DNA from 4 places in the Kitasatospora hibisci genome. Region 4 is predicted to be linked to each of the others. Evidence: riboswitches for the same ligand, from Rfam matches in the RefSeq annotation. Region 4 holds a riboswitch; each other region holds the start of a gene.
What was found. A riboswitch is a leader RNA that binds a small molecule or an ion and turns the genes downstream of it on or off. The one in region 4 is predicted to bind cyclic di-AMP.
Positions count from the first base shown of each region.

Region 1: another riboswitch for cyclic di-AMP. It lies ahead of ACF9IK_RS14405 (transglycosylase family protein); the one in region 4 lies ahead of ACF9IK_RS07590 (glycoside hydrolase family 16 protein).
Region 2: another riboswitch for cyclic di-AMP. It lies ahead of ACF9IK_RS06720 (transglycosylase family protein); the one in region 4 lies ahead of ACF9IK_RS07590 (glycoside hydrolase family 16 protein).
Region 3: another riboswitch for cyclic di-AMP. It lies ahead of ACF9IK_RS16140 (M23 family metallopeptidase); the one in region 4 lies ahead of ACF9IK_RS07590 (glycoside hydrolase family 16 protein).

Region 1 covers NZ_CP171642.1:3,390,294-3,394,476, reverse strand. The annotation lists gene ACF9IK_RS14415 (SDR family NAD(P)-dependent oxidoreductase) at 1-33, opposite strand, end outside; gene ACF9IK_RS14410 (cytochrome P450 family protein) at 193-1,458, shown strand; cyclic di-AMP (ydaO/yuaA leader) riboswitch at 1,731-1,900, shown strand; gene ACF9IK_RS14405 (transglycosylase family protein) at 1,906-2,850, shown strand; gene eno (phosphopyruvate hydratase) at 3,116-4,183, shown strand, end outside.
Region 2 covers NZ_CP171642.1:1,577,923-1,582,105, reverse strand. The annotation lists gene ACF9IK_RS06730 (LacI family DNA-binding transcriptional regulator) at 1-873, shown strand, start outside; gene ACF9IK_RS06725 (hypothetical protein) at 959-1,159, opposite strand; gene ACF9IK_RS06720 (transglycosylase family protein) at 1,365-2,630, opposite strand; cyclic di-AMP (ydaO/yuaA leader) riboswitch at 2,615-2,787, opposite strand; gene ACF9IK_RS06715 (hypothetical protein) at 3,171-4,183, shown strand, end outside.
Region 3 covers NZ_CP171642.1:3,785,976-3,790,158, forward strand. The annotation lists gene ACF9IK_RS16135 (hypothetical protein) at 1-843, shown strand, start outside; gene ACF9IK_RS16140 (M23 family metallopeptidase) at 934-1,791, opposite strand; cyclic di-AMP (ydaO/yuaA leader) riboswitch at 1,804-1,962, opposite strand; gene ACF9IK_RS16145 (YiaA/YiaB family inner membrane protein) at 2,208-2,498, shown strand; gene ACF9IK_RS16150 (alpha/beta fold hydrolase) at 2,657-3,538, shown strand; gene ACF9IK_RS16155 (TetR/AcrR family transcriptional regulator) at 3,666-4,183, shown strand, end outside.
Region 4 covers NZ_CP171642.1:1,780,320-1,784,502, reverse strand. The annotation lists gene ACF9IK_RS07605 (TetR/AcrR family transcriptional regulator) at 1-131, shown strand, start outside; gene ACF9IK_RS07600 (alpha/beta hydrolase) at 639-1,787, shown strand; gene ACF9IK_RS07595 (MoaF-related domain-containing protein) at 1,836-2,165, opposite strand; cyclic di-AMP (ydaO/yuaA leader) riboswitch at 2,529-2,693, shown strand; gene ACF9IK_RS07590 (glycoside hydrolase family 16 protein) at 2,696-3,943, shown strand; gene ACF9IK_RS07585 (hypothetical protein) at 4,075-4,183, opposite strand, start outside.

The DNA of each region.
Region 1 (4,183 bases), 1.6 Mb from region 4:
CGCGATCACGACGACTGCCCCGGTGACCCGCATGGTGCGCTCCTCCCTGGTGGGCGGCTCCGCACCGGCGCCCACACACGTGCTTTGCGGAGGATCGTAGGCTCGTCCCGATCCTCCGCAACAGGAATTACCCGTCAGGTGACCAGGCTCACGCCTGCCGTACGGGCGATCTCCACCGGATACGGTCGACCCATGCCAGTTCAGCCCGATCCCGCCCGCCCGTCGCTCTTCACCTGGGAGTTCGCCGCCGATCCGTACCCGGCGTACGCGTGGCTGCGGGAGCACGAGCCGGTGCACCGCACGACCCTGCCGAGCGGGGTGGAGGCCTGGCTGGTGACCAGGTACGCGGACGCCCGGCAGGCGCTCGCCGACAGCCGGCTCTCCAAGAACCCGGTCCACCACAGCACGCACGCGCACCGCACCGGCCGGGTCGGCATCCCCGGTGAGCGGCAGGCCAACCTGATGACGCACCTGCTGAACATCGATCCGCCGGACCACACCCGGCTGCGCCGCCTGGTCTCGAAGGCGTTCACCCCGCGCCGGGTGGCCGCCTTCGAGCCCCGGGTGCAGCAGCTCACCGACCGGCTGATCGACGGCTTCGCGGCCCGCGGCAGCGCCGACCTGATCCACGAGTTCGCCTTCCCGCTCCCCATCTACGCGATCTGCGACCTGCTCGGTGTGCCCGCCGAGGACCAGGACGACTTCCGCGACTGGGCGGGCATGATGATCCGCCACGGCGGCGGCCAGCGCGGCGGCGTGGGGCGGGCGGTGAAGCGGATGCGGTCGTACCTGGCGGAGCTGATCCACCGCAAGCGGGCCGATCTCGGCGACGACCTGATCTCGGGGCTGATCCGGGCCAGCGACCACGGCGAGCACCTGACCGAGAACGAGGCCGCGGCGATGGCCTTCATCCTGTTGTTCGCCGGGTTCGAGACGACCGTCAACCTGATCGGCAACGGCACCTACGCACTGCTGCGCAACCCCGGGCAGCGGGAGCTGCTGCAGGACTCGATCGCCCGTGGCGAGACCGGCCTGCTGGAGACCGGGATCGAGGAGCTGCTCCGCTACGACGGGCCGGTGGAGCTGGCCACCTGGCGGTTCGCGACCAGCCCGCTGACCATCGGCGGGGTGGAGATCCCGGTGGGCGACCCGGTGCTGGTGGTGCTCGCCGCGGCGGACCGGGACCCGGCGCGGTTCGCCGACGAGAACACCCTCGATCTCGCTCGGACGGACAACCCGCACCTCGGCTTCGGGCACGGCATCCACTACTGCATCGGCGCTCCGCTGGCCCGTCTGGAGGGCCGTGCCGCGCTGGCCACGCTGCTCACCCGGCTGCCCGACCTGCAGCTCGCCGAAAGCCCGGAGAATCTGCGGTGGCGCGGTGGTCTGATCATGCGTGGACTTCGTGAACTTCCGGTCGAATTCACTCCGGAGAACCTACAGGAGAACCCCCTCTGATCACGGCCGGAACCGTTCGCAGCGGCCTGCACGTCTTCCGGCCGGTGGGCTCGACACGCTGACACGGCGTCGCCGAGTCTCCCCTGGAGAGGGGCTGAAACATCATCAATCCGGACATACCGCCTTCGTTGGTGGGCGATCGACCGTGTGCCGTAATTTCTGTGTGATATCGGCGATATGAGCTTGTGATTGGTGTGAGGATCTGTCTACTCTCCCTGAAGTTCGCAGCTGCGGACCTCGTGCGCGGAACGCCGAATCCTGCCCGCCGTGCCACGGGAAACCGACCAGAACCCTGGGCAGGGGCGGGGGACCCAGGTTTGTTGCCGTCCTCCACGGCTTGGGGTGAAGCCGCAGTCGCGGGCAGAGCGCCTCGCGACACGCGGCCGGGCCACCTCCCGGTCCGAACCCGACAGCTCACCTCGCAGGCGTGCGGAGAGGGACGTCTTCATGCTGTTCGTTGGAACTGGCCGCCACCGCCGCCGCACCCAGGCCGAGAAGGCCATCGCCGTCGCCGGTGTGGCCGGCGTCGGACTCGCGATGCCGCTCCTCACCGCCACCGGCGCCTCGGCGGCCCCCGTCTCCACCTGGGACGCGGTCGCCCAGTGCGAGAGCGGCGGCAACTGGAGCATCAACACCGGCAACGGCTTCTACGGCGGTCTGCAGTTCACCTCCAGCACCTGGAAGGCGTACGGCGGCACCGCGTACGCGCCGCAGGCCAACCAGGCCAGCAAGGGGCAGCAGATCGCGGTGGCCGAGAAGGTCCTCGCCTCGCAGGGCCCGGGTGCCTGGCCGGTCTGCTCCAAGCGGGCGGGCCTGAGCAAGGGCGGCGCGGCGGCCGAGGTGGACACCGCCGCGAACGCCAAGCCCGCGGCGCCGAAGCCGGCGGCGCCGAAGCCCGCCCAGCCGAAGCCGGCTCAGAAGCCCGCCCAGCCGGACCGGAAGCCGGTGCAGCAGCAGGCTCCGAAGCCCGCCGCCCAGCAGCCCGCGCAGCAGGACGCCAAGACGCCGGACTTCTCGGGCCAGGGCGGCTGGGACGCCGACGCGAAGGTGTACTGGTACCAGAACGACGGCGCCTGGTACTGGACCAGCCACCGGAGCGTGTACCAGCAGTACGCGGGCCAGCACGCCCCCCAGGCCGCCGTCCAGTCCGCCGGCCAGTCCGTCGGGTACATCGGCCAGGGCGACAGTCCGACGGCCGGTCACGCCGAACCCGCCGCCCAGCAGCAGAGCGCCGGCCACGGCTACACCGTCCGGGACGGCGACACACTCGCCGGCATCGCCGCCGCCCAGGGCGTGTCCGGCGGCTGGCAGGCGCTGTACGACGGCAACCGCGGCACCGTCGGCGGCGACCCGGACCTGATCATCCCCGGCCAGGTGCTCAACCTCGGCTGAACCCCCGGCCGCTGAACCCGGGCCACCGCCCGTCGGCGCGGACGAAGGGGGGGTCGGATACCTCCCCCTTCGTCCGCATCCGGACCGCTTTCACGGGGCAACCAGGTGAACTACCGGTGGGTAGTGCGGCCACACGCTGAGACGGACCCATGGTCGACGTGGCCCCGAGAGCCCGTGCGGTTAGGCTCTGGTCGTAACGACTCCGCAATCGTCCGGCCGACAGCACCCACCGTCAGCCGGACCTGCTTCCGCTAGGAGATGCCTCGTGCCGTCCATCGATGTCGTCGTAGCCCGTGAGATCCTCGACTCGCGTGGCAACCCCACGGTCGAGGTCGAGGTCGGCCTCGACGACGGCAGCACCGGCCGTGCCGCTGTCCCGTCGGGCGCCTCCACCGGCGCCTTCGAGGCGCTGGAGCTTCGTGACGGCGACAAGAACCGCTACTTCGGCAAGGGCGTGGAGAAGGCCGTCCTGGCCGTCATCGAGCAGATCGGCCCGGAGCTGGTCGGCTACGACGCCACCGAGCAGCGTCTGATCGACCAGGCCATGCTCGACCTGGACGCCACCCCGGACAAGTCCTCGCTCGGCGCCAACGCCATTCTCGGCGTCTCCCTGGCCGTGGCGCACGCCGCCTCGGAGGCCAGCGACCTGCCGCTGTTCCGCTACCTGGGCGGCCCGAACGCGCACGTCCTGCCGGTCCCGATGATGAACATCCTCAACGGCGGCTCGCACGCGGACTCCAACGTCGACATCCAGGAGTTCATGATCGCTCCGATCGGCGCGGAGTCCTTCTCCGAGGCCGTCCGCTGGGGCGTCGAGGTCTACCACACCCTCAAGGGCGTCCTGAAGGAGCGCGGCCTCTCCACCGGCCTCGGCGACGAGGGCGGCTTCGCCCCGAACCTGGACAGCAACCGCGAGGCCCTGGACCTCATCACCGAGGCCATCCAGAAGGCCGGCTACGTGCCCGGCCGCGACATCGCGCTGGCCCTGGACGTCGCCGCCTCCGAGTTCTTCAAGGACGGCGCCTACCAGTTCGAGGGCAAGTCCCTCTCGGCCGCCGAGCTGATCGAGTACTACGCCGAGCTGGTCGCCGCGTACCCGCTGGTCTCCATCGAGGACCCGCTGGACGAGTCGGACTGGGACGGCTGGAAGGCCATGACCGTCAAGCTGGGCGACAAGGTCCAGCTGGTCGGCGACGACCTGTTCGTCACCAACCCGCAGCGCCTGGCCAAGGGCATCGAGACCGGCACCGCCAACGCGCTGCTGGTGAAGGTGAACCAGATCGGCTCGCTCACCGAGACCCTGGACGCCGTCGAGCTGGCCCAGCGCAACGGC
Region 2 (4,183 bases), 200 kb from region 4:
CCGACCCGGCTGCGCCAGCGCAGCGCGGGTCTGATCGGGTTGATCACCCCAGAGCTGAGCAACCCGATCTTCCCCGCGCTGGCCCAGGTGATCGAGCAGGTGCTGAGCCGGCACGGCTACACGCCGGTGCTCTGCACCCAGACGCCGGGCGGGTCCACCGAGGACGAACTGGTGGAGATGCTGGTCGACCGGGGGGTGTCGGGCATCGTCTTCGTCTCGGGCCTGCACGCCGACACCACCGCTGACCACGACCGGTACGCCCGGCTCATCGGCCGGCAGGTGCCCTTCGTGCTGATCAACGGCTTCAGCGAGAAGATCGACGCCCCGTTCATCTCGCCGGACGACCGCTCCGCGATGTGGATGGCCGTCCAGCACCTGGCCGAACTCGGCCACGAGCGGATCGGTCTGGCCGTCGGCCAGCGCCGGTACGTGCCGGTGCTGCGCAAGATCGAGGGCTTCACCGCGGCCATGCGCGAGGTGCTCGGGCGGACCGAGGAGGAGGCCCAGGGCCTCGTCCACCACACGCTGTTCAGCGTGGAGGGCGGGCACGCCGCGGCCGGCGCGCTGCTGGACAAGGGCTGCACGGCGATCGTCTGCGGCAGCGACATGATGGCGCTCGGCGCGATCCGCGCGGTGCGCCAGCGCGGGCTGAGCGTCCCCCAGGACGTCTCGGTGGTCGGCTTCGACGACTCGCCGCTCATAGCGTTCACCGAGCCGCCGCTGACCACGATCCGGCAGCCGGTGGAGGCGATGGCCACCGCGGCCGTCGACGCGCTGCTGGAGGAGGTCGGCGGGAACGCCGCCCAGCGCGGCGAGTTCATGTTCCAGCCGGAGCTCGTGATGCGCGGCTCCACGGGCGCCTGCGCCCGCTGAGACGGCACGCCCGGACGCCGCGTCCGGGCGGGAACGGCCGGGGCCCGGGGAGCACACCGCTCCCCGGACCCCGGCCGTTCGCCGTTCAGCCCTCCTGGGCCGCGGGACGGCCCTCCTCCAGGCGGTGTCCGTCGGTGGCCTCGCCGGTCCGGGTCTCGGTGCGCCGGCCCCGCGCGAGGTAGTCGCGGAGGATCAGCTCGACGGCGTCCTGCGGGTTCTTGGTGCCGGAGAGCATCATCGCGTCGATCGCGAGATTGGCGTCGAGCGTGACGGTGACCTGGGCCATGGGGACTCCTCCTCGGGTGCGCAGAGCAGCAGCATGCCCGGTGCGGCCCGGTTTGACCATGACCGGGCGGGCCCGGTGCCGAGCCCGTCGCCGGGCCGTCGCCGGGCCGGGTGCTCGCGGGCCGGGTCCGGCCGGCGGCGCGCAGGCCGATGCCCCCGGGGAGGAGCGGTCTCTCTCCCCCGGGGGCTGCGGCGTGTGCGGTGGGTCAGACCCGGCCGGCGAAGTCCGGGGCCCAGTTGGCGACGGTCTGGGTCCGCACGCCCGCGCTCGGGTTGGCGGCCTCGACGTACTTGCCGTCACCGATGTAGAGCGCGACGTGGTAGACGCCGGAGTCCTGGCCGTTGTTGGACCAGAACAGCAGGTCGCCCGGCTTGAGGGCGTCCAGCGACACGTGGGTGCTGGCGGCGGCCTGGTCGGCGGCGACGCGCGGGACGGAGACGCCCGCGGCGCGCAGCGCGGCCTGGGTCAGGCCGGAGCAGTCCCAGCCGCCGTTCCCGGTGCCGCCGTAGACGTAGGCCTGGCCGACCTTCGACAGGGCGAAGGAGACCGCGGCGGCCATGCTGCCGGTGGCGGCCTCGGCCGGTGCCTGGGCCTGGGTCTGGGAGGCCTGGGTGGCGGTCTGCGCGGCCGGCTTGGCGGCGGTGGTGCCCGCGGCCTGGCCGGAGGAGCGGTTGAACCAGTCGAAGCCCTTGCCGGACTCGTCCGAGGCCTGGGTCCGGGCGTGCTCGCCGAGGCTCAGGTGCTGGCCCGGGTAGATGTGGTTCGGGCCCTCGGTCAGGGTGTCGCGGTTGAGCTCGTACAGCCGCTCCCAGCCGCCCTGGACGTGGTGCTCGTCGGCGATGGCGGACAGCCAGTCGCCGGTGACCACGGTGTAGTCGCCGTCCTTCTCCTGCCACTTCTGCGACCAGTCGGAGCGGTTCTGGCTCCAGGTCTTGGTGGCGTCGGCGGCGGCCGGGGTCTCGGCCTTCGGGGCGGCGGGCTTGGCGGCGGGGGCCTGGGCGGCCGGCTTGGCGGCCGGGGCCGGGGTCTGCGCGGCGGGCTTGGCGGCGGTGGAGGTGTCGACCGCGGCGGGGGTGCCGCCCTTGGTCAGACCGGCCTGGACGGAGCAGACCGGCCAGGCGCCCGGGCCCTGGACCGCGAGCACCTTCTCGGCGATCGCGATCTGCTGGTCCTTCGTGGCCAGGTCGGCGCGGGCGGCGAAGGCCGTGCCGCCGAACTCGGCCCAGGTGCTGTTGGTGAACTGCAGGCCGCCGTAGAAGCCGTTGCCCGTGTTGATGCTCCAGTTGCCGCTGCTCTCGCACTGGGCGACCTTGTCCCAGGTCGCGACCGAGGCGGCGGAGGCGGAGGTGGTGGTCAGGCAGGGGATGGTGAGGCCGATGCCCGCGACTCCGAGCGCGGCGATGGCGCGGCGGGTACGGCCGGACAGGCGGGTGCCGTTGGTGGGCAGCATGAAGATGCGGTCCTCTCCCACGCCTGCGAGGTGAGCTGTCGGATTCGGGCTGGAGTTGCCCGGCCGCGCTGTGGACGCGGCTTCACCCCTAGCCCTGGACCGGTACGCGGACCGGCCCGGGGCGACCTACCTGTGGTTCCCCCGCTCCTGCCGTGGTGCGTTTCTGCGCTGCCAGCACACCCGACGGCAGGACTCGGCGTTGCGGACGGGCTGGGTCCGTGTGGCCACGAACGGGGAGCACGTTAAGCAGACTCAAGTTCAAACCGCAAACATGTGTGATGCCCGTCACGGTTTGCGGACCGCCTGCTCGCGACGTGTCCACCATGATCAGAAATGACCGATTTCCGGCAACGCCCGTACGGGACGCCGCAACTGCCTATGCTTCAGAACGTCGGGACCGACGCAGCCGTCTGGGGGGAGGGCTACGCAGCGATGGCCATGGACGAGGAGCGGGGCGGCGGATCGCCGGCCGACGGAGCCCGCGGAGCGCATCGCAGGGCAAAGCATCGCAGACCGGACATCCCACCCGAACGACCCCGAACTCCCGTAAGCCGTCGCACAATGCTGCGCTGGCTCGCCGTCGGCACGGTGTTCGCCGCGATCGGCGGCGAGGAGGCCCTGCGTCGCTCGCTGACCGGCTCGACCGGCTCGACCGGGTCCGCCCCGGGTAGCACCGCCACCAGCCTGGCCGACACCGGCGGCGACGGCGGCACGGAACACGGCGGCCCGGACCGCGGCGGCCCGGACCGCGGCCCCGGCGTACCGCCCGCGCCCGGCGACGGCGCCGAGGGCGCCGCCCCCGAGCCCGACCAGGGCGGCCGCCGTTGGTCCGACCCGGCCGGCTGGGGCGGCCGGGTGCCCGGACCGCAGAGTGCCGTCCGGATCACCGACCGGGTGCTGCTCGACACCGACGCCGCCGTCGGCTCCCTGCTGGTCGAGCCCGGCGGCTCGCTCACCTTCGCCGCCGACCGCGGTGTCACCCTCAGCTCGGCCGGCAACGTCGAGGTCCGCGGAACCCTCGCCCTCGCCCCCGGCGACACCGCCGTGCACACCCTGCGCTTCCCCTCCGTCGACGAGAAGCGCTTCCAGGGCGACGGCATGAAGGTGGTCGACACCGACGTCGGCCTCTGGGTCACCGGGGCCGGCTACCTGCGGCTGGACGGAGCCGCCAAGACCGCCTGGGTGCGCGCGGCCGGCGAGCTGCGGGCCGGTGCCACCACCGTCAGCCTTGCCGCCCCGCCCGCGGGTTGGCGGGCCGGTGACGAACTGGCCGTCACCCCGACCGGTCCGCCGGACGAGGACGGCTTCTCCGCCCGCTACGACCTCGCCGTCGTGCGCTCCGTCAGCGGATCCACCGTCACCCTGGAGGCCCCGCTGCGGTACGCCCACCCCCGGGTCGCCCTCGGCGGGGGCGTCACGGTCGGCGCCGAGGTGCTCAACCTGACCCGAAGCGTCCGGGTCGAGGGCTCCGCGGAGGGGCGCGCCCACGTCCACCTCACCAGCTCCCGCCAGGCCGACGTCCGGCACGCCGTGCTGCGCTGGGTCGGCCCGCGGACCGACACCAGGGAGAGCTG
Region 3 (4,183 bases), 2.0 Mb from region 4:
GCGGAGGCCGAGGGCCGCGCGCCGGTGGCCGAGGCCCCGCTGCGGGCGATGCTGGCGCTGCTGGAGCTGGGCGGGGGCAGGATGCGCGACGGCTGGCCGGAGCTGACCTCGGACGCCGTGGAGCAGCTGCTCCACGAGCGGCTCCACCTCTACGTGCAGCCCGACCCGGAGCAGGACCCGCTGGCGTACGGCGAGGCGGTGCGGCTGCTGATCGACCACCAGCGGGCGGCGAAGCGGCTGAACGCCAAGCGGCAGGAGCGGCTGCACGCGGAGGCCGAGTGGCAGGGCGAGGTGGCGGCCGGCCTGCTCCGCCGGGCCGATCTGGTGACCTGGCCGCGCCTGTACGCACTGCTGCTTCGCGCGTACGGGGTGGACGTCACCGACGAGGCCGCGGTGTTCGCCTGGCTGTCGGGCTTCCGGGAGCTGGCCGAGGAGGACCGGCGGGCCGCGTTCGAGGCGCTGGCGACGGCCGGCTGGCTGGACGAGGCGGACCCCGCGGGCTGGGGTCCCGGCCGGGTGCTCTCGGTCGGGATGGCCACCGACGGCGCCCGGCGGCTGCTGGAGCACGGGCTGATGCGGCGCAGCTACCGCAACCTGGCGGAGCTGACGGCGCTGGGCCGGCCGATGCCGGACGAGCTGACCGGGGACTTCGGGGCGTTCGAGGAGGCGGCGGAGGCCGCCGCGCTGGACCTGTTCGGCACGTGGACGGTGCCGGGACTGCCGCGGCTGCTGGTGGCGGAGTTCCCGGAGCTGGCCCCGGAGCCGGGCCAGGAGGAGATCGACGCCTACCTGGCCGGCCTGCCGGCGGAGCCTGACCTCGCGGAGCAGGACCGCGCCGGGTAGCGGCGGACGGCGGGCGGAAACGGGGAGGCGCCCCGGCGGGTACGTCCGTACCGGCCGGGGCGCCTTCGTCGTGCCCTCGGGGGCGAACCGTCAGGGGGTGACGCCGCGCTGCTCGAACCAGCTCTCCGGGTCGACCGGGGCGCCGCCGTCGGGGCGCACCTCCAGGTGCAGGTGCGGGCCGGTGACGTTTCCGGTGGCGCCGACCTTGCCGAGCTGCTGGCCGGGGACGACCTTGCCGGAACCCTTGATGATCGAGGAGAGGTGGCAGTACCAGATCTCGGTGCCGTCGGGCAGCGTCTCGACGATCCGGTAGCCGTAGGAGCCGGCCCAGCCGGCCGAGGTGATGGTGCCCTGGCCGACCGCGTACACCGGGGTGCCGGTGTCGGCGGCGAAGTCCAGGCCGGTGTGCAGGTGGGCCCAGTAGGAGGCGCTCTGGCCGTAGTGGGCGGAGAGGCGGTAGTCGCGCACCGGCAGGTTGATCGCGGCGAGCTTGGCCTTCTCGGCCGCCTCGGCGGCGCGCTTGGCCTCCTGCTGCTGGACGGCGCGCTTGGCCTCGGCCTCCTTGGCGGCCTGGAGGCGGGCGGTCTCCTCGGCGGCGGTGCGCTGGCTGTCGGCCTGCTGCTGGATCCGGGCGGCGAGCGCGAGGCCCGGGTCCGCGGAGAGCGCGACCGGGGCCTCGTCCGGCGCCTCGACGGCGGGGGCGGCGGCCGGGGTGGCGGAGGCGAAGCCGGTGGCGCCCAGGGTGGCGGCGACGGCGGTGACGCCGAGCAGCGGGGCGGTCCCGCGGGTCTGACGCGGCATCCGGTGGCGGTTGGTCTCGGCGGGCTGCGGGGCGGCCTCGTCGTCGGACCCGCCGTACTCGCCCAGATGGGCGGGCGGCCACGGGTCGAGCAGCTGGGTGCCGGCGGAGGAGCCGGGCAGGTGTGCCGGAGAGTGCGTCGACGCCACGGAGGCGCGCTCCTTTCCTTCCTTCGCGCCTACCGGGTTAGCTGACGGGTTCGGAGCAGGAAGGTCTCCTACGGCTGGGCCTGGGCCCGGCCGATTCACCCCAAGGAACGTGGTTCCCCGGCTCCCTGGCCTGCCCGGAGGCCGGCCGGCGGGATTAGGCGACGGCGCGCGGTGCCGTCTGGGTACGGCGTTGCGGACCGCGCTGCGTTATCAAACGTTAATCCTAGGAGCCCCCGATTCCAAGCCGTCCGCACGGGACGACAGGACACGACTCGGACACTACGCGATCCGGTGGGTGATTTGGGGCGTTTGACGACAACTGACACTACCGAACGTGATAGGACGTCAACGAACGACCCCGCGTTTGAGTACTCCTACTCATGTGGACCTCGTTCGAGGGCGCGCATCCTGGCGCCATGAACGCACCGATGCAGTCGCGCACCACGGCCGCGTACCACGTCCAGGCCGTGCTCTCCTTCGCCCTCTCCGCCGGCGCCCTCGCGATCGGCATCGCCTACCTCCCGGTGGGCGCCTGGACCCGCGCCTTCCTCGGGGTCGGCCTGCTCTACACCGTCACCTCCTCGTTCACCCTGGCCAAGGTCGTCCGGGACCGGCAGGAGACGAACGAGATCGTCACCCGGGTCGACCAGGCCCGGCTGGAGAAGCTGCTGGCCGAGCACGACCCGTTCAAGGTCGAGGGGGCCTGAGCCGGCAGGCCGAGGCGGCGGCGAATCCCCGGGCCGGGGCCGGGGCCGGAGCCGGGGCCGGAGCCGGGGCTGGAGCCGGGGCCGGGGCCGGGGCCGGAGCCGCCGGGGATCCGGGTGTCGCCGATAGCTTGACGGCTAAGGCTATTAGCCTTAGCTTTGTGGGTGTCGGCAGCACCGCCGGCACCCCGTCCCGGCGGACCGCGGAGGCCCTCATGACCGGCACCAGCACCCCCACCACGCTGTTCCTCGACGTCCCCGGTGGCCGGCTGGCCTACGACGACACCGCGCAGGGCGACGGCCTGCCCGTCGTCCTGCTCCCCGGGATGCTCGACAGCCGGGCCGCCTACCGGCACCTGCGCCCGCTGCTGACCGCGGCCGGCCGCCGGGTGATCACCATGGACCTGCGCGGCTTCGGCGAGTCCTCGATCGCCTGGGACGACTACTCGCCCGCCGCCATCGCCACCGACGTGCTCGCCCTGCTCGACCACCTCGGCATCGAGCGGGCCGTGCTGGCCGGCAACTCCTACACCGGCGCCACCGTGGTCAAGGCCGCCGGGGACGCGCCCGGACGGGTCGCCGGGATCGTCCTGCTGGACGCCTTCGTCGAGAACCTGCCGCCGACCGCCCTGCAGCGCGCGATCTTCGGCGTGATGGGTGCCCTGCTGGTGCACTCGCCTGCGTTCTGGGGCCTCTACCACCGCAAGATGGCCTACCCCGGCCCCAGGCCGGCCGACTTCGACGGCTACGTGGACGGCCTGGTCGCCGCGATGCGCACGCCGGGCCGCAAGGCCGCCACCCGCGGCTACGTCCGCGGGGAGTCCGCGCCCGCCGGCTGGACCGCCGCCGTGTCCTGCCCGGCGCTGGTCGTCATGGGCAGCAAGGACCCCGACTTCCCGAAGCCCGAACTGGTCGCCGACCGGCAGGCCGCCGCGCTCAAGGCCCGCAAGGTGATGATCGAGGGGTCGGGCCACTACCCGATGGCCGACCAGCCGCAGGCCACCGCCGACGCCCTGCTGCCCTTCCTCGCCGAGCTCGTCTGACCTGCCGCAGACCTGCCGCAGACCCGCCGCGCCCGGCCCACCCGGCCCGGGACCGCCCCGCGCACCACGCCGACCGCGCGCCCGCGCGCGCCGAACCCCCACCCCGGAACCACGGAGGCCGTTCCCCATGCCCCGCGTAGGACTCACCCCCGAGCAGGTCGTCGACCACGCCCTCGCCCTCATCGACGAGCAGGGCGCGGACGCCCTCACCCTGGCCGCGGTCGCCGCCCGCGCCAAGGTGGCCACGCCCTCGCTCTACAAGCACGTCAGCGGCGGGCTGGCCGAGCTGCGGCGGCTGGTCGCCGTCCGGGTCACCGAGGAGCTGGCCGACCGGCTGGCCGAGGCGGCCGTCGGCCGGGGCGGGGACGACGCCGTCGCGGCGGTCCTGCGCGCCTACCTCGGGTACGCGACCGAGCACCCGCACCGCTACCACGCGCTCCCGCAGTCCCCGCAGCCGGACGACGACCTCGCCCGGGCGGCGGCCCGGCTGGTCGGCGTGATCGTCGCGGTGCTCCGCGCATACGGGCTGGAGGGCTCCGAGGCGATCCACGCGGCCCGGACCGTCCGCTCGGTTGCGCACGGCTTCGCCTCGCTCTCCATCGGCGGCGCCTTCCAGCTCGCCGAGGACCTCGCCGTCACCGAGGA
Region 4 (4,183 bases):
CGGTCGTCAAGGCCGTGGCTGCGCCGCTCTACTTCCGCGTGCTGATCACGGCCGAGCCGGTGGACGACGAGGCCGCCGACCGGTCCGTCGCGGCGGCCCTGGCCGCAGCCCGGAACGGCGGGCTGGGCTGACGACCGGGCCGACGGGCGAGGTGTCGAGGTGGCGCGGTGCGCCGGGCCGACGCGTGTCCCGACGTGAGGTGGGGCACAACGGTTCGCCGCAGGAGCTCGGCGCCCGCCGCCTGCGGGAACCGGACGCCGGACTGCGCCTCTGGGCGTGCGTCAGCTGACCGGTCGCCACCCTCTGCCCGTCAGAGAGGTGTTCGCGTCCGCTCCCGCAGCATCCGCTGGTCGATCACGCTCGACGGGCCGCCCGCTGCGCCTGCGGCCCGTTGCTCCCGCCCGTCGCCGCGGCCCCGCCCTCGTACGGCCCGACCATACGGGTGGGCGGCGAGTCTCATCCTTTCGGTCCCCGCTGGTCGGCGGGTCCGAAGGGACCCGGTGAACGCTAGGGTTGGCTACCGCGCCTCGGCGGCGGCCTCTGCTGTGGACGGGGGAACCGGGGCGGTCGCCCCAGTGTCCTAGCAACTGCCCGCTAGTGGCCGGGCGGGGAGTTCGAGGCGTGGGAGCAAGCAGGACATGGGTCTGACGAGCCACAAGGTGTTGGCGCTGACCGTGGCGGTCGCCGTGGCGATGATGGTCGGCACGGTCTGGCTCTGGCCGAGACTCGCCAAGCAGAACTGGCAGGCCGTGCTCGGCCGGATCGGTGCACTGCTCGCCACCCAGGTGACCGTGCTCGCCGCGCTCGGGCTGGTGGCCAACAACTACTTCGCCTTCTACAGCAGCTGGGACGACCTGCTCGGTACCGGCGACAACGGCCCGGTCGTCATCCAGAACAAGGCGGACGCCTCCGGTCGCCTCCTGGTGGAGACCGTCGGCCACGCCGACGTCCAGGGCGGCGGGGCGCTCGGCCGGGACCCCGGGCAGTCCGGGGAGATCCGCCAGGTCCGGATCGACGGCGCCGTCTCCCGGCTCTCCACCGAGGCGTACGTCTACCTGCCGCCGCAGTACTTCCAGCCCGATTACGCGCAGCGGCAGTTCCCGGCGGTCATCGTCAGCACCGGCTTCCCCGGCATCGCCAAGAACCTGGTGACGCGGCTCAACTACCCGGGCGCCGCACTGAAGTTGCTCCAGGAGGGCCGGATGCAGCCGACCGTCCTGGTGTTGATGACCCCGTCGCCCGCGCTGCCGCAGGACACCGAGTGCGAGGACGTCCCCGGCGGCCCGCAGTCCGACACGTACTACACCAGGGACGTCCCGTCCGCGATCCAGGCGACGTTCCGGGTCTCCACCGCTCCGCAGGCCTGGGGCTTCATGGGCAACTCGACCGGGGGCTACTGCGCGCTCAAGCTGGCGATGCGCCACCCGGACGTCTTCCCGACCGCCGTCTCGCTCTCCGGCTACTACCGGGCCGCCGACGACCCGACCACCGTCGACCTGTTCAAGGGCGCCGACGGCGAGCAGCGCCGCAGTGAGGCCGACCTGATGTGGCGGCTGAAGAACCTGCCGCAGCCCAAGGTGTCCGTGCTGCTGGCCGGTACCAGGGAGGGGGACGGCGAGTACCGGCGCGACACCGAGGCGTTCGTCGGCGCGGTGCAGAGCCCGATGAAGGTCTCGTACAGCCTCCTGAAGACCGGCGGCCACAACTTCGAGACCTGGAGCAAGCTGCTGCCCTCCTCGCTGGAGTGGCTCTCCGAGCACCTGAAGGTCCCGGGCCGGCCGGTCTGACCCGGATCGGCCGGTGCCCCCCGGGGGGGGCGGGCACGACCGTCCGGCTCAGGCCACCTGCTCCAGCGTGCCGGTGTGCAGCTCGCCGACCCGGCCGCCCTCGCCCTCGTACGTCCAGAACGCGCGCACCGTCAGCCTGGCGAGGTCCATCACGTGGCTGACGGTGATGCCGCTCTGCTCGGTCCAGCTGACGAAGTACAGCTCCGGGCCGACCTCCGCGACGTGCAGGGCGACGTCCTCCCACTGGCCGGCCGACTCGCCGAGGCCCTCCCAGCGCAGCCGCTTGCCGTCGGCCGAGTAGGCGTTGCGGAAGGCCGCGCCGTTGTCGACCTGGAAGAGGTAGGTGCGGCCGGCGAAGGCGGGCAGGGCGGCGGTCATGGCGGGACGGGTCCTCGTCTCTCGTCGTGCGGTGCCGGGCGTACGTCCCGGGGCGTGTGGTCTGGTGCCTGCGGTGCGGTGCTGTGCACGCGGTCCGGGCGGGACCGGTCCACCGCGGTGCGGGCCGGTCGGCACGTGGCCGCGGATGGACCTCCAACCTATCCGACGAGGTGACCTCCGCGACGTACTTGCCGAGACCCCGCCACGGCGCGGGGCGCCGCCCCGGCCGCGGACCGGATGTGAGCTGCGCGACAACCGACCCCGCCGAGTTGTCGGGTCCCGGAGGGGCTGCCTAGCCTGCTCGGGACGTCCGCTTCGCGGACCCCCGCCGTCGGGACGCCGAGTCCTGTCCACCCGCCGGTCGGCAACCGAGCACCACAGCGGACGGGAGCGGGGGACCCAAGGTAGTGCCTCGGTCTGCGCGCTCCCCGCGCGGCCGGGGCTAGGGGTGAAGCCGCTCCGACGGACGGCCGGGCAACCTCAGCCCGAACCCGACAGCTCACCTCGCAGGCGTCGCAGAGGACACTGCCATGCAGAAGCCTGCCCGGCGCCGTGCGCCACGCCATGCCCGACCCTCTCGCCGCGGCCGCAACGCGGCCCTCGCCGTCACCGGCGTGCTCGCCGTCGGCGGCGCCGGCCTCCTCGGCGTCTCGGCGGTCACCGGTGCGCATGCGGCGACCACGCCGACCGTCACCCAGGACAAGCTGACCCCGGCCACGATGGTCGCGGGGAAGGCCGCCACCGCCTCGCTGAGCGTCCACTCCTCGGCCTGCTTCACCGCGAAGACGGTCGGTGTCGGGGTGCGCGACGCGGCCGGACGCAACCTCGACTTCCCCGGCAACGTCGCCAACGCGCGGATATGCCCGAGCGGCCTGTCGATCACCACCGGTTCGCGCACGCTGCCGGCCGGGACCTACACCCAGTTCGGCTTCTGGCAGGACCTCGGCGGCGCCTGGCACAACCTGCCGGCGCGACAGCTGGTGGTCTCGGCGGCCACCGCCGGCCCGAGCCCCGTCCCCACCGCGACGCCCGTGCCGTCGGCCCCCGCGACCGCCGCCCCGAGCGGCCCGGCCACCGGGGCGCCCGCCGCCGGGAAGAAGCCGATCTGGTCCGACGAGTTCGACAGCCTCGCCCTGGGCTCCCGCTGGACGGCCGACCGGAGCAGCTCGTACCACTACGGCGACCACAACCCGAACGACAACAAGCTCGACTGGCTGGACAGGGACAACGTCAGCGTCTCCGGCGGTGTCGCCACCTTCACCGCCCGGCCGAGCACCCACACGCTGGAGAACGGCAAGAAGGCCTGGGACACCGGCCTGCTCACCACCGAGTACTCCACCGAGGGCTTCAAGGTGAAGACCGGCGACTACATCGAGACCCGGGTCAAGCTCCCCGCCGGCACCGGCGCCTGGCCGGCGCTGTGGACGTGGAACGGCACCAGCGGCGACCACGGCGAGATCGACAGCTTCGAGTACCACGCGGACAACGCGAACCTGCTGGAGCTGACCAACCACGTCAACCCGGGCTACAAGTACGTCACCGACGCGAAGGCCGTCGCGCACGACCAGTGGGTCACCGTCGGCACCCAGTACGGCGCCACCTCGGTGGACTGGTACATCAACGGGGTGAAGGTCTTCTCGGACGGCAAGGGCGTCGGCGCCGACTGGTCGGCCTACCCGATCCTGAACCTGTCGCTCAGCGCCGGGCAGTACCACCCCGCGCCGCAGGGCACGGCCCCGATCACCTTCGCCGCCGACTACCTGCGCGTCTACCGCTGACCCGCCCGTGCACCGGCGTGCCCGCGCCCGCCGGCCCGCCCGGACGATCCGAACGCCGGAGCGCCGACCCTCCCCGTAGGAGGGCCGGCGCTCCGGCGCCGCCGCGTCCGTGGCGCCACGCCACCAGGGGATCAGCCCTCGGTGACCGAGACTTCGAACGGTTGCCTGTTGTTCGCCTCGTTCGTGTCGTCGTCGCTGCGCACCGCGACCCAGCCGGTCAGCAGGCTCCCCACAGGGGTA